3 regions of the Colwellia sp. F1 genome follow, and region 2 is predicted to be linked to each of the others. Evidence: predicted binding sites of a transcription regulator. Region 2 holds the regulator's gene; each other region holds the start of a gene.
What was found. The regulator FliA, encoded in region 2, starts transcription of late flagellar genes. The targets are predictions, from matches to a motif close to CTAAAGNTNNNNNNNNNNNNGCCGATA.
Positions count from the first base shown of each region.

Region 1 (5,340 bases), on a different contig from region 2:
CACGTTCGTGGGCTGAAGTATGCGTGATTTGCTTTACCGTGTTGCTTTTAAGGTCTTTAACAAAAACATTGCCTTTATACGTATAGATTTCAAGGTTGTTGGCGTTATTACGTTTTGCATTACGATCCGCAGCGCGATGCAATTGTGACAAACTAACTTGCTGCGCTTGTGTATTGCTCGCTAAGTTTTGCACCCATAAGTCTCGTAATGGGTTACCTAACTGCTTTTGCTGATAATAAATTGTATTACTGTCATCACCCCAATACCAAGACTCTGGTGCGCGACCAATCCAGTCAGGGTCGGCCATTATCTGTTCTAAGGTAATGGTTAGATTAGCATTAGCTAATGTTTTTGTGCTCGCATTAGGTGATAAAACAGTACTTGACGGCTTGACTGAAGCAGCGCTCGCTTGTGTTGTATCATTTGTGCTAACACAAGCAACTAAAGAAACACTTAGCACGGCTGCTATTAAGGTTAATTTCATAAATATATCTCTTAATTGGAGAAGAATACAGGGCATTAATGGTTATACATTGTATTTTAAGCGAGTAGTTATACTCACCAAATTAATATTATTCAATATGGTGCTGGTAATAGTGTAGGTGAGTTTTTACTAAAAGTGTAAGGGAATGCCGCCAGTTGTAGAATTTTCACGTTAAGCGTCTTTATGTTAAGATACGCCATCATTAAAGTTCACCTTTGCGCGTATATTATCAATGCCTAAGTTAAACAATAAACCATGCTACTGCGGTTCAGGGAAAAGTTTTGCTCATTGCTGCCAAAGCTTTATTGAACCGGATAATGCGATATCGCCAATATTCCCTAGCACACCTGAACAATTAATGCGCTCACGTTTTAGCGCCTATGCTGTTGGTAATAGCCAGTATGTATATGACACTTACGCAAATAAAAGCCAAGGCGAACAGTCAGTTAAAGAAATTAAGGAGTGGGCTGATTCTTGCTCATGGATTGCCCTTCACATTCATTCACATAACAATACCGATTTAACCAAGGGTGATATAACTCAGCCGGAGCTAACGGAGCAATTTGTGAAGTTTTCAGCTTTTTATGTAACCGACAACACCTTGTATGAGCTAAAGGAAAATTCGCGTTTTATTGTTGAGCCTGCATTGTTAACCAGCCTTCAAAGTAACAATGATACAACAATACAGCCACTACAATGGCGCTACCTTGACGGCGATATTATGGAGCACCGCGCCCTTGCAACAATAAAGCAAAAAGATATATGCCCATGTAACCAGTATACTTTTACTTGGTCTACTAAAAAAGGTAAAAAATTTAAACACTGTTGCGGTGCATAAAATGACCATGCATAAAGGCGAGTAATACTGTTAGCCACTCCCTGATTTTCCACGTTAATTTAGAGGTGCCAAGGCAGTATACAGTTAACTGTATATTAGGCGGCAACAGACACTAAGCTAGACTCAACAAGCGATTTTTGTACTGCTTTCAACCAGCCGTCAACATTCATGTTCAACGGTTTGTTAATAACGTCATCCTCATTACCTTGTGCGTGCTTTATTTGGCATATTACTTGGGTATTAGTTAAAATATTATGCGCGATATGCTTTTTATCATCGCGAAAAGCAATAGGGTTAGGTGTCATGGCGTTGGCTAAATGAAGTGCTGCTAAGTTGTTGTCTGCCACTAGCTGCCCTTGGTTATAGCGACTAACTTGTGCAATGTTTTTTAACGCTAATGGCGCTTCTTCTGGTAGGTCAAAATGCTTTCTTAACGTTTGATTATTAACGTGCGCAAGATCTGTTGAGGTACCATCAATAGGCGACGTTTTAGGAAGGATAAACTGGCTTTGCTCTCTAACGTCGTCACACAGCATTGCTAACATTAACGAAAAATCTGAGCGTCTTGCTTGATGCACACATTCATTTAACTGCTCGCCTAACTGCAATTCATGCAACAAAGGGGTAGCTGTTACTGAGTTATTGTTAACTGTGTCATCTTTTACATTTACCGCCACTGGATTATTCTCTTAGTTAGTTTTTTACGGTGCTATAAACCGTATCGACCTAAGAAGTTAAAACTTTAGCGATAATTTGCGTCTTTTTAATAAAATTAAATATAGTGATAAAAAATTGATAAATAATGCCCTAACAATGCAATTATTAATCGTTTAAAAGGCAATAAAGAGGTTTTTGCAAAGGCTTTCTGTTAGCATTATCAACAAATTTTTTTTGAGTCTGCTTTATGAAAATTATCTCTTTTAACATTAACGGCCTGCGCGCGCGTCTGCATCAATTACAAGCTATTATTGATAAACACCAACCTGACATTATCGGTTTACAAGAAATTAAAGTGCACGATGAAGTATTCCCACTAGAGGCCGTTGAGGCCATGGGTTACCACGTATACTTTCACGGACAAAAAGCCCATTATGGTGTGGCGATGCTTTGTAAAAAAGCACCAACTAAAGTACAAAAAGGTTTTCCTACTGACGATGACGAAGCACAACGCCGCATGATTATGGTTGAAACAACCAATAATAAGGGCGAAAAAATTACCGTATTAAATGGCTATTTTCCGCAAGGAGAAAACATTAACCATGCAACAAAATTCCCTTATAAACGAAAATTTTATCAAGATTTAATGACCTACCTTAATGAACATCACACAAAAGATGAACACATTATTGTAATGGGCGATATTAATATTTCACCGCAGGATTTAGACATTGGTATTGGTGAAGTTAATCGTAAACGTTGGTTAAAGTCAGGTAAGTGTTCATTTCAATTAGAAGAGCGTGAATGGTTAGCTACCTTGATGGATTGGGGTTTTGTTGATACTTTCCGTCACCTTCATCCAACACTTGGTGAAAAATACTCTTGGTTCGACTATCGCTCGCGTGGTTTTGATGACAATCGTGGTTTACGTATTGATGTTATTTTGGCAACAAAAAACTTAAGTGAGCAATGTATTGAGTCAGATATTGATTATGAATTACGCGGTATAGAAAAACCGTCTGATCATGCCCCTATTTGGTCTACCTTTAATCGCTAAGCAAATTAAGTTTTAATCGTCTTATTATGTACTTTAATCTTTAATTTTACTTTAATTATTAGCACTATTTACCGTGTTTTTGTTTAATTTATACCGTATTTAGTGCTACAGGTAAGTTATGTCTCAATTAGAAAGTAACCCGTTAGTAAGCTCGCTTGCAGCCAACTATTGTTGCCCCCTTTGTCAGCAAACATTAACGCTCGCTAACAAAACTTATCGTTGTAATAATAATCATAGTTTTGATCAAGCAAAACAAGGGTATGTTAATTTATTGCCGGTACAGTTTAAACATTCAAAAGCACCCGGTGATAATAAAGCGATGGTTAACGCCAGACGTGCTTTTCTTGATCAAGGCTTTTATCAACCCTTGGTTGACAAAATGCTAGCGCTTTACCAACAATATGCTGAACAAAACGCACCAGTGCTTGATGCAGGCTGCGGTGAAGGTTTTTATACCCACCAACATAAAACGAATTCAAATACCGTTTATGGTGTTGATATTGCAAAAGAAGCAATAAAAATAGCAGCCAAACGCTATAAAGCATGCCATTTTAGCGTTGGCACATTAGCAAATTTAAGTTTTAGTGAGAATGAGTTTGCTTGGCTTATTAGTGTTTATGCACCCATTTTAGAAGCGGAGTTTACTCGCATACTAAAAAATGGCGGTTATCTTTTAACAGTAACACCTGCAGAGCAGCACCTCTTTGAATTAAAAGCGTTAATTTACCAACAAGCAAATCAGCACGATACCAATAAATACCCGATTGAAAATTTAACCCTAATTGAAGAGCAAAGATTAACCTACCCGATGCACTTTACAAACAGCGATGATCTTTTAAATTTGCTCGCCATGACCCCTTTTGCGTTTAAAGCGTCTAAAGAAACCCTAGAGCAACTACAAAGCATGACCAACTTCACTTGCCAAGCAGATTTTGTTTTACGTTTGTATCAAAAACCAGGGAGTCAATAGCAACATAGAGATACGGCCAACAAAACCAGGGCCAAGTGGCTAATGCCGCACTAATATATACACGTGATTATATGCAAGTGATGAAGGAAGCTGCTCTCTTAAGACAAAAACTACTGTTATTGCGAGTTTCGCGCTGAAAAAGTAAGTTGTATAAGCTGAGCTAAATCAATATATCTTGGGTTAGCAATAGCTAACTCTTTAAGTTTATTGCTATTACCTTGCGCTCTCGCCTTATCTAAACCACTGCGATACCAAGAAGCTAGTGACGGCGGTAAAAACTTATCAGCTCTCACTCCAAGCATTACCAACGCTTGTACGGGAATTGACAGTAAAAACACGCCATAAACCAACCCTTGGGGTAATGCATTGATGGCATTAGTAATACTTCCTGCCCCCGAGAATAAGCCTGAAGCAAAATAAAGCTGCATAATAACAGTAAATAAAGCTAAGGCTGGAAAGTAACGACAAACAAAACGCGTACTTTGTACGGCACGATAGTCAGCAAAGTACTGCGATAGTTCAGCCTTTTCTGGCCAAAGTTCACTGTACCTTTGGCCTAGTTTTATAAGTTCTACTACAGATAAGTTCATCAGCAAATTATAGCACTTTTAAGTAATTTGGAGAAGTAAGTACAGGCACAAGCTTGTAATGTTTTGTTAAAAATATAAATTTTATTGATTTTTTGCCTTAAATCAACCTTTGTTGTCAACAATAAAGGTATACTCGTTCTACATTAATAATTTAGCAATAATCTATCTTTAACGTCATTATGAATAAGCCTACACCTGCACCAAATCTAGCCAGCTCCACTGCAATTTTAATCATTAATTGTGGTAGCTCTTCCGTTAAGTTTTCATTAATTGATCCTATCTCCGGTAGCAATATTTTATCCGGTTTAGCGGAGTGTTTATCAACACCACAAGCAAGTATTAAAATAAAGTATGACATCGATAACCAAAGTCAAACTGAAACCAGTACCTTATCTGCCCCTTTTGATCACCAGCAAGCGTTAAATACTTTGGTAACAAAGCTAAATTCATTAGACCTAGTTGAAACTATTAGCGCTATCGGTCATCGTGTTGTACATGGTGGTGAACATTATTCTCAGCCAACCTTAATTAATAATGAGGTGAAAGAAAGTATTGCCAAACTGGCAAAACTTGCTCCATTACATAACCCGGCTAATTTAATTGGCATTAATGCTTGTCAAAAAGCGTTTCCAGCGTTACACCAAATAGCGGTTTTTGATACCGCTTTTCATCAAACCATGCCTGCAAAGGCTTTTATCTACGGCTTGCCCTATGAGCTTTATAGTGAACATTGTATAAGGCGCT
Region 1 covers NZ_JBWDLI010000001.1:290,486-295,825, forward strand. The annotation lists gene AC0UA9_RS01290 (S9 family peptidase) at 1-484, opposite strand, end outside; gene AC0UA9_RS01295 (YchJ family protein) at 717-1,322, shown strand; gene AC0UA9_RS01300 (VC2046/SO_2500 family protein) at 1,418-1,999, opposite strand; gene xthA (exodeoxyribonuclease III) at 2,227-3,036, shown strand; gene rlmA (23S rRNA (guanine(745)-N(1))-methyltransferase) at 3,155-4,006, shown strand; gene yfbV (terminus macrodomain insulation protein YfbV) at 4,123-4,596, opposite strand; gene AC0UA9_RS01320 (acetate/propionate family kinase) at 4,776-5,340, shown strand, end outside.
Region 1: a site for FliA is predicted at 2,042-2,068, ahead of AC0UA9_RS01300 (VC2046/SO_2500 family protein). Genes of this name have one in related genera too.

Region 2 (5,340 bases):
AACAAGTTCGTTTAATGCAAGAAAACCGGCACCACCTTTTACCGTATGAAAGCCTCTAAAAATAGCATTGAGTAAATCTGCGTTATCAACATCATTTTCAAGTTCAACTAGTTGCTCAGATAGCTGTTCAAGTATTTCTCCTGCTTCGACTAAAAAGTCTTGTAGAATCTCTTCATCTGCTTCAAATGACATTAACTCACTCCTGTTAAAAACCTAAACTTGATAAAAGATCATCAACATCGTCTTGGTCTTCAACAACGTCGTCTCTTTCTTTTTTATTAACTATTGGCCCTTCAACTAAGTTATCACCCATCTTAGTGCTAACTTTTTCTTGTTTATTATCAGAAGAAATACCAAATGCTGTTAACATATTAATTAAACTGTCTTCAACTTCACGCACTAACTCAATCACTTTACGAATAACCTGGCCGGTTAAATCCTGAAAATCTTGCGCCATTAATACATCGGTCATTAAACTATGAATATGCTCTGTTTCTTTACCTGTTGTCGTTAGCAAAGAATCAATTCCTATACATAAATGTTTAAACTCTTTAACATCTATTGCGTTATTCATCAGTTTAGTCCAAGCAGGGTTCACTGCTTGAATTTGACTAGAAATATTGTCAATCACGGGAAATATTGACTCAACAGCATCCATGGTTTTATTGGCAGCTTCTTCCGTGCGGGTAATAACATAACTTAACCGCTCTTTAGCATCAGGAATATCGGCTGTTGCTAAATCATTTAATCTAGAATCCAACTGAAAATTTGTTAAAGAGTCATGTAATTGACGCGTTAATTTGCCGATTTCCGCAAATAATTCTGAGTTGATTGGGTTTTGGATGTCAGCAATCAGCGCATCAGCCTTGTCTTGCTGATCATTTTCTAAAAACTCAACCAAAGATTTGGCCTGTTCTAATGAAACACGCCCTGTTCTTGCCATATTCATGCAAAGTCCTTAATGCTTAAATTAACGCTATTTATTCTGATTAACTAACGATAATTTACTCAATTAAACAAAGACTACCCTAGACGTTCAAAGATTTTATCTAGTTTAGTTTTTAGTGTCGCGGCCGTGAAAGGTTTAACAATATAACCATTAACGCCAGCCTGAGCTGCCATCACAATTTGCTCTTTTTTAGCTTCTGCTGTAATCAGTAATACCGGTATATGGGCTAATTTAGCATCTGCGCGTATTGCCTTTAATAGGTCAATGCCCTGCATGCCTGGCATATTCCAGTCGGTGACGACAAAATCAAAATCTCCGCTTTGCAGCATAGGTAAGGCTGTACTACCATCATCCGCCTCTTGAATGTTGGTAAAGCCTAAATCGCGTAATAAGTTCTTCACTATACGTCTCATGGTTGAAAAATCATCAACAACAAGCACTTTCATATTTTTATCCAAGGCACCCTCCGGCTACACATTCAAATTAAATTGGTTATCACTGTTCTTATTGTACTTAACTTTGCCAAGATTGCATACGAGCTTTTAATCTATGCATTGCTTGGCTATGAATTTGGCTAACTCGTGATTCACTTACATCAAGTACTTGACCTATTTCGCGTAAGTTCAATTCTTCATCATAATATAAAGACAGTACTAAAGCTTCTCGTTCGGGTAAAGTACTTATACATTCACTTAGGCCTTTTTTAAAGGCGCTTTGTTCAATACTTTGATATGGATCGTTACTGTGGCATGTTTCATCAAACTTTAGGGCGTCATCGCTCACCCCTAAATCTTCAATTCCTATTATTTTACCAGTACTTACTTCACTGAGTATCTGGTGATATTCATTTAATGAGATATCAAGCTTTTCTGCAACTTCAACATCGGTAGCGTCTCGCCCTAACACTGCTTCTAACTGCTTAATGGCCTCGCTGACCATGCGACTGTTTTTGTGAACTGACCTAGGTGTCCAATCGCCACGGCGCATTTCATCTAGCATGGCGCCTCGGATGCGGATACCTGCAAAAGTTTCAAAGCTCGCACCTTTGCTGTTATCAAAGTTATTAGCGGCTTCAAATAGGCCAATCATGCCTGACTGGATTAAGTCATCAACAATGACACTTGCTGGTAATCTTGCCAACAAATGATAAGCGATTCGTTTAACTAAAACAGTATGCTGTTCAAGTAAGGCTGTTTTGTTAATTGTGTTATTGTAGGCTTTAGCTTTTACCACTAGTTACTATCCCACTTAAGTTTTTGGAAATAATTATCGGTTCATTGATAGGCAATATCTGATAACACTGAATTATAGCGAGTAATTAAGTGTTAGTAATCAAGTAATTGTTCAATAAAAAACTCTAAATGCCCTGAAGCCTGATGTGGTATAGGCCAGGTGCTAACATCTTTAGCTAACGCTTTAAATGCTATTGCTGCAGGTGAATTAGGAAAAGCCTCAACAATGGCTTGTTGTTTACGTACTGACTTTCTAATATTTTCATCAAAAGGAACAACCGCTACAAGTTCAAGTGCAACGTCTAAAAAGCGGTCGGTTACTTTAGTGAGTTTCGAAAATAACTGTTGCCCTTCTTTAGGTGTACGCACCATATTTGCAACCACTTTAAACTTAAAAACGCCGTGGTCACGGCTGAGAAGCTTCATTAATGCATAGCAATCGGTAATAGAGGTAGGCTCATCACATACAACCAAGACGACGTCTTGTGCTGCACGCGTGAAACTAAGCACCATATCTGATATACCCGCCGCAGTATCAACAATAAGCACATCAAATTTTGTTTTCATTTCGCTAAAAGCACGAATAAGTCCTGCGTGTTCGGCTGGCGTGAGGTCAACCATAGATTGTGAGCCAGAGGTGGCCGGTATAATTTTAATATTACTTGGGCCTGTGATAATGATGTCATCAAGCTCACACTCTCCCGATAATACATGAGATAAATTACGCTTTACTCTTAACCCTAGCATAACATCAACGTTAGCTAAGCCTAAGTCGGCATCGAGTACTAATACCCTTTTCCCTTGCTGCCCAAGGGCAATAGCCGTGTTTAGCGACACGTTAGTTTTACCAACGCCACCTTTACCGCCAGAGATCGCTATTACTTTAACTTTATTTAAATCTTGCATTTTTCTTAAGCCGCTCGCTTGATCTACCATTTATTACTTCTTATATTATCGCTTTATTTAAACTAAAATGCTGCTTTAAAAATACAGCTATACTGCCACCGTTTGCGAAACTGGCATTGGTCTTACGATACGCTGGACATTTGCTACATTGTTATTTGCTGACTTTGTTGCCATTTTATCTGCAAGCGTAACTAATTTCTCAGCATTTGCAACTTTAATATCTTCAGGCACCCTTTGTCCATCGGTAAGGTAGCCTATTGGTAAACCATTTTGGATGGAAGTCGTAATAATTTCGCCAACACTGATGCTTTCATCAAGTTTAGTATAAATACAACCCGACAAGGGAATTTTTTTAAAACGCTCAACATTTTCTTGCATCACTTGCTGTTGGCTATTGGCGGCTAACACTAAATAATTTCTTATTCTAACGCGTGTGTTAGCAACTAAATTTGCTAAATTTTCTGCTAAACGAAGGTCTCTTTGCCCCATTCCTGCGGTATCGATTAAGATTAATTTTTTTTGAGAAAATTGCTCAAGTAATAGATCTAATGCTTGGCTATCTTTAGCTAGCTTAACTTGGCAACCAATTATTTTGCCATAAGTTGCTAGTTGTTCAAAGCCGGCAATACGGAAAGTGTCGGTTGAAATAAGTGCCACTTGTTCATGGCCATGTACTTGTGAAAAACGTGCCGCAAGTTTAGCAATAGTGGTTGTTTTACCAACGCCGGTAGGGCCAACTAACGCGACAATCCCACCACGGTTGATAATATCATTTTGGGTAGTATTAAGTTGTTGACCAACTAACTTAGTGGCTTCTTGCCAAGCTTGCTCTTCTTGATATTGCGCAGGCACGTATCCCGCTATTTGATCGGCAATTTGCTCGTTCAAACCTAGCGTTAATAAACGGTTAACTAGCAAAGCCCGTTGTGGTTCTTTTTGTGCCATATCTTGCCACATAAGCCCTGATACCTGGTGCTCAAGTAACTTTCTAATGGAAGCCATTTCTTGTTGCATTTTATCAAAATCTTGTTGATTAACTGGGCTACTGGCTACAGTAGTGTTTGTTGGTGACTGCTGAGATTGAATTTTCATTGCCATTTGTTCAGCTTCAACACTGGTATGCTCATCATGTTGAGCGCTGTGGTTACTTGTCGGTGTGATTTCTGGTGCTGGGATAGTACCGTCAGGCTTGGAGTGACGTAAACGCTGGGTAAAGTTTCGCAGCTGACCTTCAATGGTGTCATCTTCAGGCATATTATGCGCTTGTTGCGAGAGAGTATTTTCTTCTGTCGGTGCTTGAGTTCCCCCTTGATGCTGAGCTTGTCTTTTTAATAACTCAGACAAGCTATCAGCTGGCGCTTGAGCTTGAGCCGCCGCAGTATGGTTTTGCATCATACCCAGCATCGCTTCATTTAATGCCGGTGCCGCCGCTGTAGAAAGACTGACCGTATCATTAGATATTTCCCGTTGGCTTGGATGACTAGGCACAGCAGCTTGATTAGTACGCTCGTTAGGGGCAGGGGCTGTTGTAGTGGTTTGTGGTGCTGAGGCTTGTGGCGCTGATTGGTTATAATCAACCGCTGCCATCAGTTCAACACCCTCAGGGATTTTTTTATTAGACATGATCACCGCATCTAAGCCTAATTCTTCTTTAATTTGTGCTAATGCGCTACGCATATCTTTGCCAACAAAACGTTTAATTTTCACAATTAATCCCCTTTTTATCATAACAAACTCGGTGGTCCAGTATTCGGTTACTGTTACGCTCTTTTGCTCGTTATTTTTTGCTTGTCTCTTTGCTGATTAAAATAATTATTGCCCGATAGCGCTGACTATTTTAATTTGTTTGTCATCAGGTATTTCTTGATAAGAAATAACCCGTAGCCCTGGGATGGTGTATTTAACAAATTTAGCTAGCACAGTGCGTAATATACCCGATGTTAACAGTATCGGTGTATCACCTTCTAACTCCTGTTGCTGTGCTCCTTCTGTTAATGATTTTTGCAAACGTTCTGCTAAGCCAGGCTCTATACCTGCGCCATCATCTCCAGCCATCTGTATTGACTGATGCAACATTTGTTCCAATTCTGGCGCCAAAGTTATGACAGGTATTTCATGTGCTGAGCCAACCAGATCTTGTATGATAAATTTACGTAAACTGATCCTCACCGCTGCGGTTAATACTTCTGCATCTTGGCTTTTAGGGCCATATTCAACCAATGTTTGTACAATAGAACGCATATCACGAACGGC
Region 2 covers NZ_JBWDLI010000010.1:80,826-86,165, forward strand. The annotation lists gene AC0UA9_RS11055 (chemotaxis protein CheA) at 1-192, opposite strand, end outside; gene AC0UA9_RS11060 (protein phosphatase CheZ) at 206-949, opposite strand; gene cheY (chemotaxis response regulator CheY) at 1,024-1,407, opposite strand; gene AC0UA9_RS11070 (RNA polymerase sigma factor FliA) at 1,463-2,182, opposite strand; gene AC0UA9_RS11075 (MinD/ParA family protein) at 2,275-3,117, opposite strand; gene flhF (flagellar biosynthesis protein FlhF) at 3,175-4,794, opposite strand; gene flhA (flagellar biosynthesis protein FlhA) at 4,900-5,340, opposite strand, start outside.

Region 3 (5,340 bases), on a different contig from region 2:
GTTTTTGTCTGCGCATTAATAACACCGCTAATAAGTACTTCTTCTGATAGTGCCCAACCTAGCACTTCATCTAACAGTACTAGTACTACTAGTACTGGTGAGATAAAAACATTGTACGTTGGGAATTTACCTTACCGTGCTAATGAAACAGCAGTACGAGAGTTATTTGCTAATTATGGAACGGTAGAGTCTGTTAGACTGATGAAAGATAAGCATACTGGGAAGCGAAGAGGCTTTGGTTTTGTTGAAATGTCATCTGGCGATTTAGAAAAAACGATAACGGCCTTAAATGATGTAGAGTTTCAACAACGTACATTAAAAGTGAGAGAAGCTAAAGAGCGTCCTGAAAGAGTGGAGTCAGACAAGTAACTCGATACTGACAAGCCTACTACAGAGTATAGTTCAAACTAAAAGCCCGGCATTAACCGGGTTTTTTTATTCGCGTACTTTACTAATCAACCTTTTATAATAGGATCTGAGCGCTCTTGGCCTAAATATTACGCAAACTTTTCAATAAATTGATTAAATTGAGAAAATAACTGTTGGCTTTGATCAAATTGGGCATTAAATACCGACTCAAGCATGTGATTGAAGTGGTCGCCTTCTTTAGCTAATATCTTATTGGCATTATCTTTTAACGTGTTAAATTCACTTATAAAATCAACAACAGGTTTCACCACATTTTTTAACGCCCCCTCACCACCTTCATTATATCTTGCAACTTGACTATATGCTTGACTAGCGTAACTTGTTTGACTCTGTTTTAAATCTAACGTAAACGAACTTAGTTGTGCTTTGTTATAACCAAGATCGAGCGCTTTAGTAAAAGCTTCCTCAATATTACCAGAGAAAAAGCTATTTTCTATTTTACTAATATCTGTAATCAGTGACTGTATTGCTTCCATTTCATCTTTGTCTATGTCTCCTTGCACCATATAACTAAAATTCATTTGAGATGACTGACCTTGATAACTCAATTTTGCAGCCCCCTGCTCAGAAGAATGTTTTATGGCATCACTCTCCTGGCTTTGTTTTAATGCCTTAAAGGTAATATTAACAATATCACCATCAGTGGTGGTAATTGCTAAATCACTACTCACTGATTGCGCAGTATAATTACTACTATTAATGCTCGTTGTTTGAAGTGTTGAAGAAGCTACATCGTTTGGCATATTAAACGTATTATTAGCTAATGCTTCTTGTGTTTCATCTAAACCGCTATAAATTAAATCTCTTGCTTTTTCTATACCATTACTAAGGTCTTCAGTGAGGACATTCAAGCCGGTTAATTCTTCAATTGCCTCATCAATTCCTTTATTTACGCCCTGGCGTGCTTGACCTAACATTTCTTCTAATTCAGTTGTACTTGCGCCTTTTAATTTAGCAGCACTTAAACCTAAATTAACAAATGACATCACATTTTTAGCGACTGCTTCAAAGTCAAACATAGTTGAATTGGGAGTTTCTGGCTCGGTTATTTCTTTATTAAAACCGTCAATTGATATAAATTTTAATGATATCGACTGATGCAGTGTTTTAAATACAATAGCTGATTTATTACTTAACGAAATATTATCAAGTGGTTTGTGCCCAACGGCGGCTTGTGCTTCAGTGCTGGGGCTATGTTTATTGTTATATTGAGATTGCGGTGAATTTGCCATAGGATTAAACCCAACTGGCTTATTAATATGGTTCATGATCTCTCTCTTTGTTGATTGACTATGCGCGTAATAATTATGTCTATATCGGCTGAGCTGGTGAAAACTTAAACAAAGTTTTTTTACTGTTCTAGCACTCTATACTAGACAAACTCTAATCTGCCGCTAGAATTGCGCACTTCTATGTGCAAGCTTCTTCACATGGCAAAGTGTCTTGGCTTATTTAAGTAGCCTATATTAGTAAACAACAAGGTAAACATTTATGTTTAGTCATATTCATCCCGACAACTACGAACAGCAATTAATTGAGAAAAATCAAGCAATGACTGCTTTATTATCTGATTTTTCGCTGCCCACCGCTGAAGTATTCCGATCAGAGCCTTTACATTATCGTTTACGAGCAGAGTTTAGAGTGTGGCATCAGGGCGATGATCTTTATTACATTATGTTTAACAGTGACACTAAAGAAAAGTTTCGAGTGGATGAGTTTCCTATTGCAAGTCAGTTAATCAATCAAGCAATGAAAGCTTTGCTCACCTCCATTAAAGATATACCAACACTGCGTTATAAGCTATTCCAGGTAGATTTTCTGTCAACCTTAAGTGGGGAGCTACTGATTAGTATGCTCTATCACAAACCATTAGAAGAAAACTGGGAAGAACAAGCTCAGGCACTAAAAAATATACTTTCTGCTATTGCGCCAGTAGATATAATAGGCAGAGCAAGAAAACAGAAAATCATAGTAAACAAAGACTATGTTATGGAAACACTGCAAGTTGGTCAGAAGCAATTTGTTTATCAGCAAGTTGAAAACAGTTTTACGCAACCTAATGGTGGTATAAATGAGAAAATGTTGCTATGGGCGCAACAAGCAACAAACGATACAGGCGGCGACTTAATTGAACTTTATTGCGGTAATGGCAACTTTAGTATTGCGTTAGCTCAAAACTTCACACGTGTTTTAGGCACCGAAATATCTAAAACATCGGTAAAGTCAGCACAAGTCAATATAGCGGCTAATCATATTAACAATATAGATATTGTGCGCATGTCGAGTGAAGAGTTTAGCCAAGCTATGAACGGAGAACGACAGTTTAGACGTTTACAAGGGTTTGACTTAACGGCTTATAACTACGACACCGTATTAGTGGACCCACCGCGGGCTGGGCTAGACCCAGACAGTATAGAACTTGTGCGTCGTTTTAATAAAATTATATATATTTCTTGTAACCCACATACTTTAAAAGACAATTTAGCTGACTTAACGAACACACACACCATTGTACAGTTTGCTTTATTTGATCAATTTCCTTACACCCCACATATTGAAACTGGTATTATATTAATTAGAAAGTAATATTACTAAAAAGTAATACACAGAAGTCTCTTTAAGCTATTTAGTCTTTTTTTGACATTTTTCGTCTATCGCTAAGCTCTGCCGCCCCCCGAGCAATAAATCGCAGTTGTTGGATCGTTTGGTTTGATAACTGTGCTCTTTCTGACTTATCTTCCATATCTAATGCATCAGAGCCAGCACTAAAGACAATAGTTACCGCCGCATTGGCTTGTAAATAGGCAACTTCTGAGTCTAAGTCATTCGCTTGTTGTAAATAGTCACGAAGCTCCATAGTAAAATAGCGAATTTCTCGTATTACTGCTGCTCTAAAAGCTGCTGAAGTACCCGAGCGCTCTCTTAACAATAAACGAAAAACATTCCCATTGCTTTCAATTAACTCCATAAAAGTTTCAACCGATATTTGAATAACCGACCCACCTTTAGCAATGCGTTGCCGTGCTTGGCGCATTAATTGTCTTAACGTTAAACCAGCTTCATCTACAAGTGTTAAGCCAAGCTCATTCATATCGCTAAAATGACGATAAAATGAAGTGGGCGCAAGCCCTGCTTCTTTTGCCACTTCGCGTAAACTTAAACTTGAAAAACTTCGCTCAGCACTTAACTGATTTAGAGCTGCGTCAATGAGTAATCGACGAGTTTTTTCTTTTTGCTGAGCACGAATACCACTCATGATGAGCCTCTTTTATAAAATAGTCGAAAAGGATAACTTATCCTATTGTAACAAAAGGAGTAAAAATATATTAATAATGTCGTATATATAATACCACTTGACTGGTCTAATGTTCTCGTTAAAATACTATGTTAGTGTACACGTGTACACTTAAATGAAAAATTCCGTTATATTTTTAGCCGTGCTCAGTTAGAGAGATAAAATGAAGAAACCCCCTATTGTTTGGCTTAACGTCACCCTATTTGTAATCACCTTTTTGGTGGCTATTATTGCAGTCCCTTATAGAGCCATTACCGCTGGTTTTTCCAATACAGAAATAGTATTTGCTTTAATCTGCTTCATTTATTGCGGCATGTCGATTACTGCGGGCTACCACCGTTTATGGTCACATAAAACATATCAAGCTCATTGGAGTTTACGCTTTATTTTCGCGCTAGGTGGCGCATTTGCATTACAAAATAGTATTTTACACTGGTCTTCTGATCATAGAATTCATCATAAACATGTTGATAACAATGACAAAGATCCTTATTCCGCAAAAAAAGGTTTTTGGTACTCTCATATAGGGTGGATGTGTAGAGAGTATCAAGCGCACCGTTACCATGATTATACCAACGCCCGCGACTTACAAAAAGATAATATAGTAATGTGGCAACATAAACATTACTTATTACTTGCCATTGGCATGAACGTAGGCATACCGATTGCTTTTGGTGTATGGCAGGGCAATTTGCTTATTAGTATTTTATTAGTTGGCTTTTTACGTTTAGTGTTAAGCCATCACACCACCTTTTTTATTAACTCCCTTGCGCACATTTGGGGTAAACAAACCTATACAGACAAAAATACCGCCAGAGACAATGGCTTTTTAGCCTTACTCACTTTTGGTGAAGGCTATCACAATTTTCATCACCTGTTTGAACATGATTATAGAAACGGTATTCGTTGGTGGCAGTTCGACCCAACAAAATGGCTAATTAAAAGTTGTCAGTGGTTAGGCTTAACTACTAAGTTACGCACCAGCCCCGAAGATAAAATCATAAAAATGCGCTTAGCTATGACCCTAAAACGTAGCAAAGATAAGTTAATTCACTTACCCAATCCTGAGCAGGCTTTATTACACCTACAACAAGAGTACGATTTATTGATAACAAAGCTAAATGATTACTACCAAATACGTAAAACCTTACTGGCGGCAAAACGTGAACAAGTTATAGCTGATGTTGAAAAGTCTGACTTGATGAAACAGTATAAAGAATTAAAGCGTAAATTATCACTGCAGCAAAAAAACTGGCAAATGCTAACTGAAAAACTCGCTTAATAATTAATTAAGCCATTTCTAATACAGCTAAGCAGTAAATAATGATCCATTCATTACCATTCCCTCTAAATCCTGCTAAAATTTCACAATAAATGATATTGATAGAAACAGGGTTTAGGGGAGAGTCTTTTGGCTAAAGCGAATACAAAAAAGTTAACCAGTGATAACAAAACATCGACTAAAAATAAATTTGATTATGATGTAATCATTATAGGGACAGGACCTGGTGGCGAGGGTGCTGCGATGAAACTTTCTAAAGAAAATAAAAAAGTCGCTATTATAGAACGTTACAAAGACGTTGGTGGTGGTTGCACTCATTGGGGAACAATACCCT
Region 3 covers NZ_JBWDLI010000012.1:543-5,882, forward strand. The annotation lists gene AC0UA9_RS12190 (RNA recognition motif domain-containing protein) at 1-369, shown strand, start outside; gene AC0UA9_RS12195 (DUF5610 domain-containing protein) at 498-1,697, opposite strand; gene trmA (tRNA (uridine(54)-C5)-methyltransferase TrmA) at 1,921-3,015, shown strand; gene fabR (HTH-type transcriptional repressor FabR) at 3,056-3,685, opposite strand; gene AC0UA9_RS12210 (acyl-CoA desaturase) at 3,888-5,006, shown strand; gene sthA (Si-specific NAD(P)(+) transhydrogenase) at 5,136-5,340, shown strand, end outside.
Region 3: a site for FliA is predicted at 1,744-1,770, ahead of AC0UA9_RS12195 (DUF5610 domain-containing protein). Genes of this name have one in related genera too.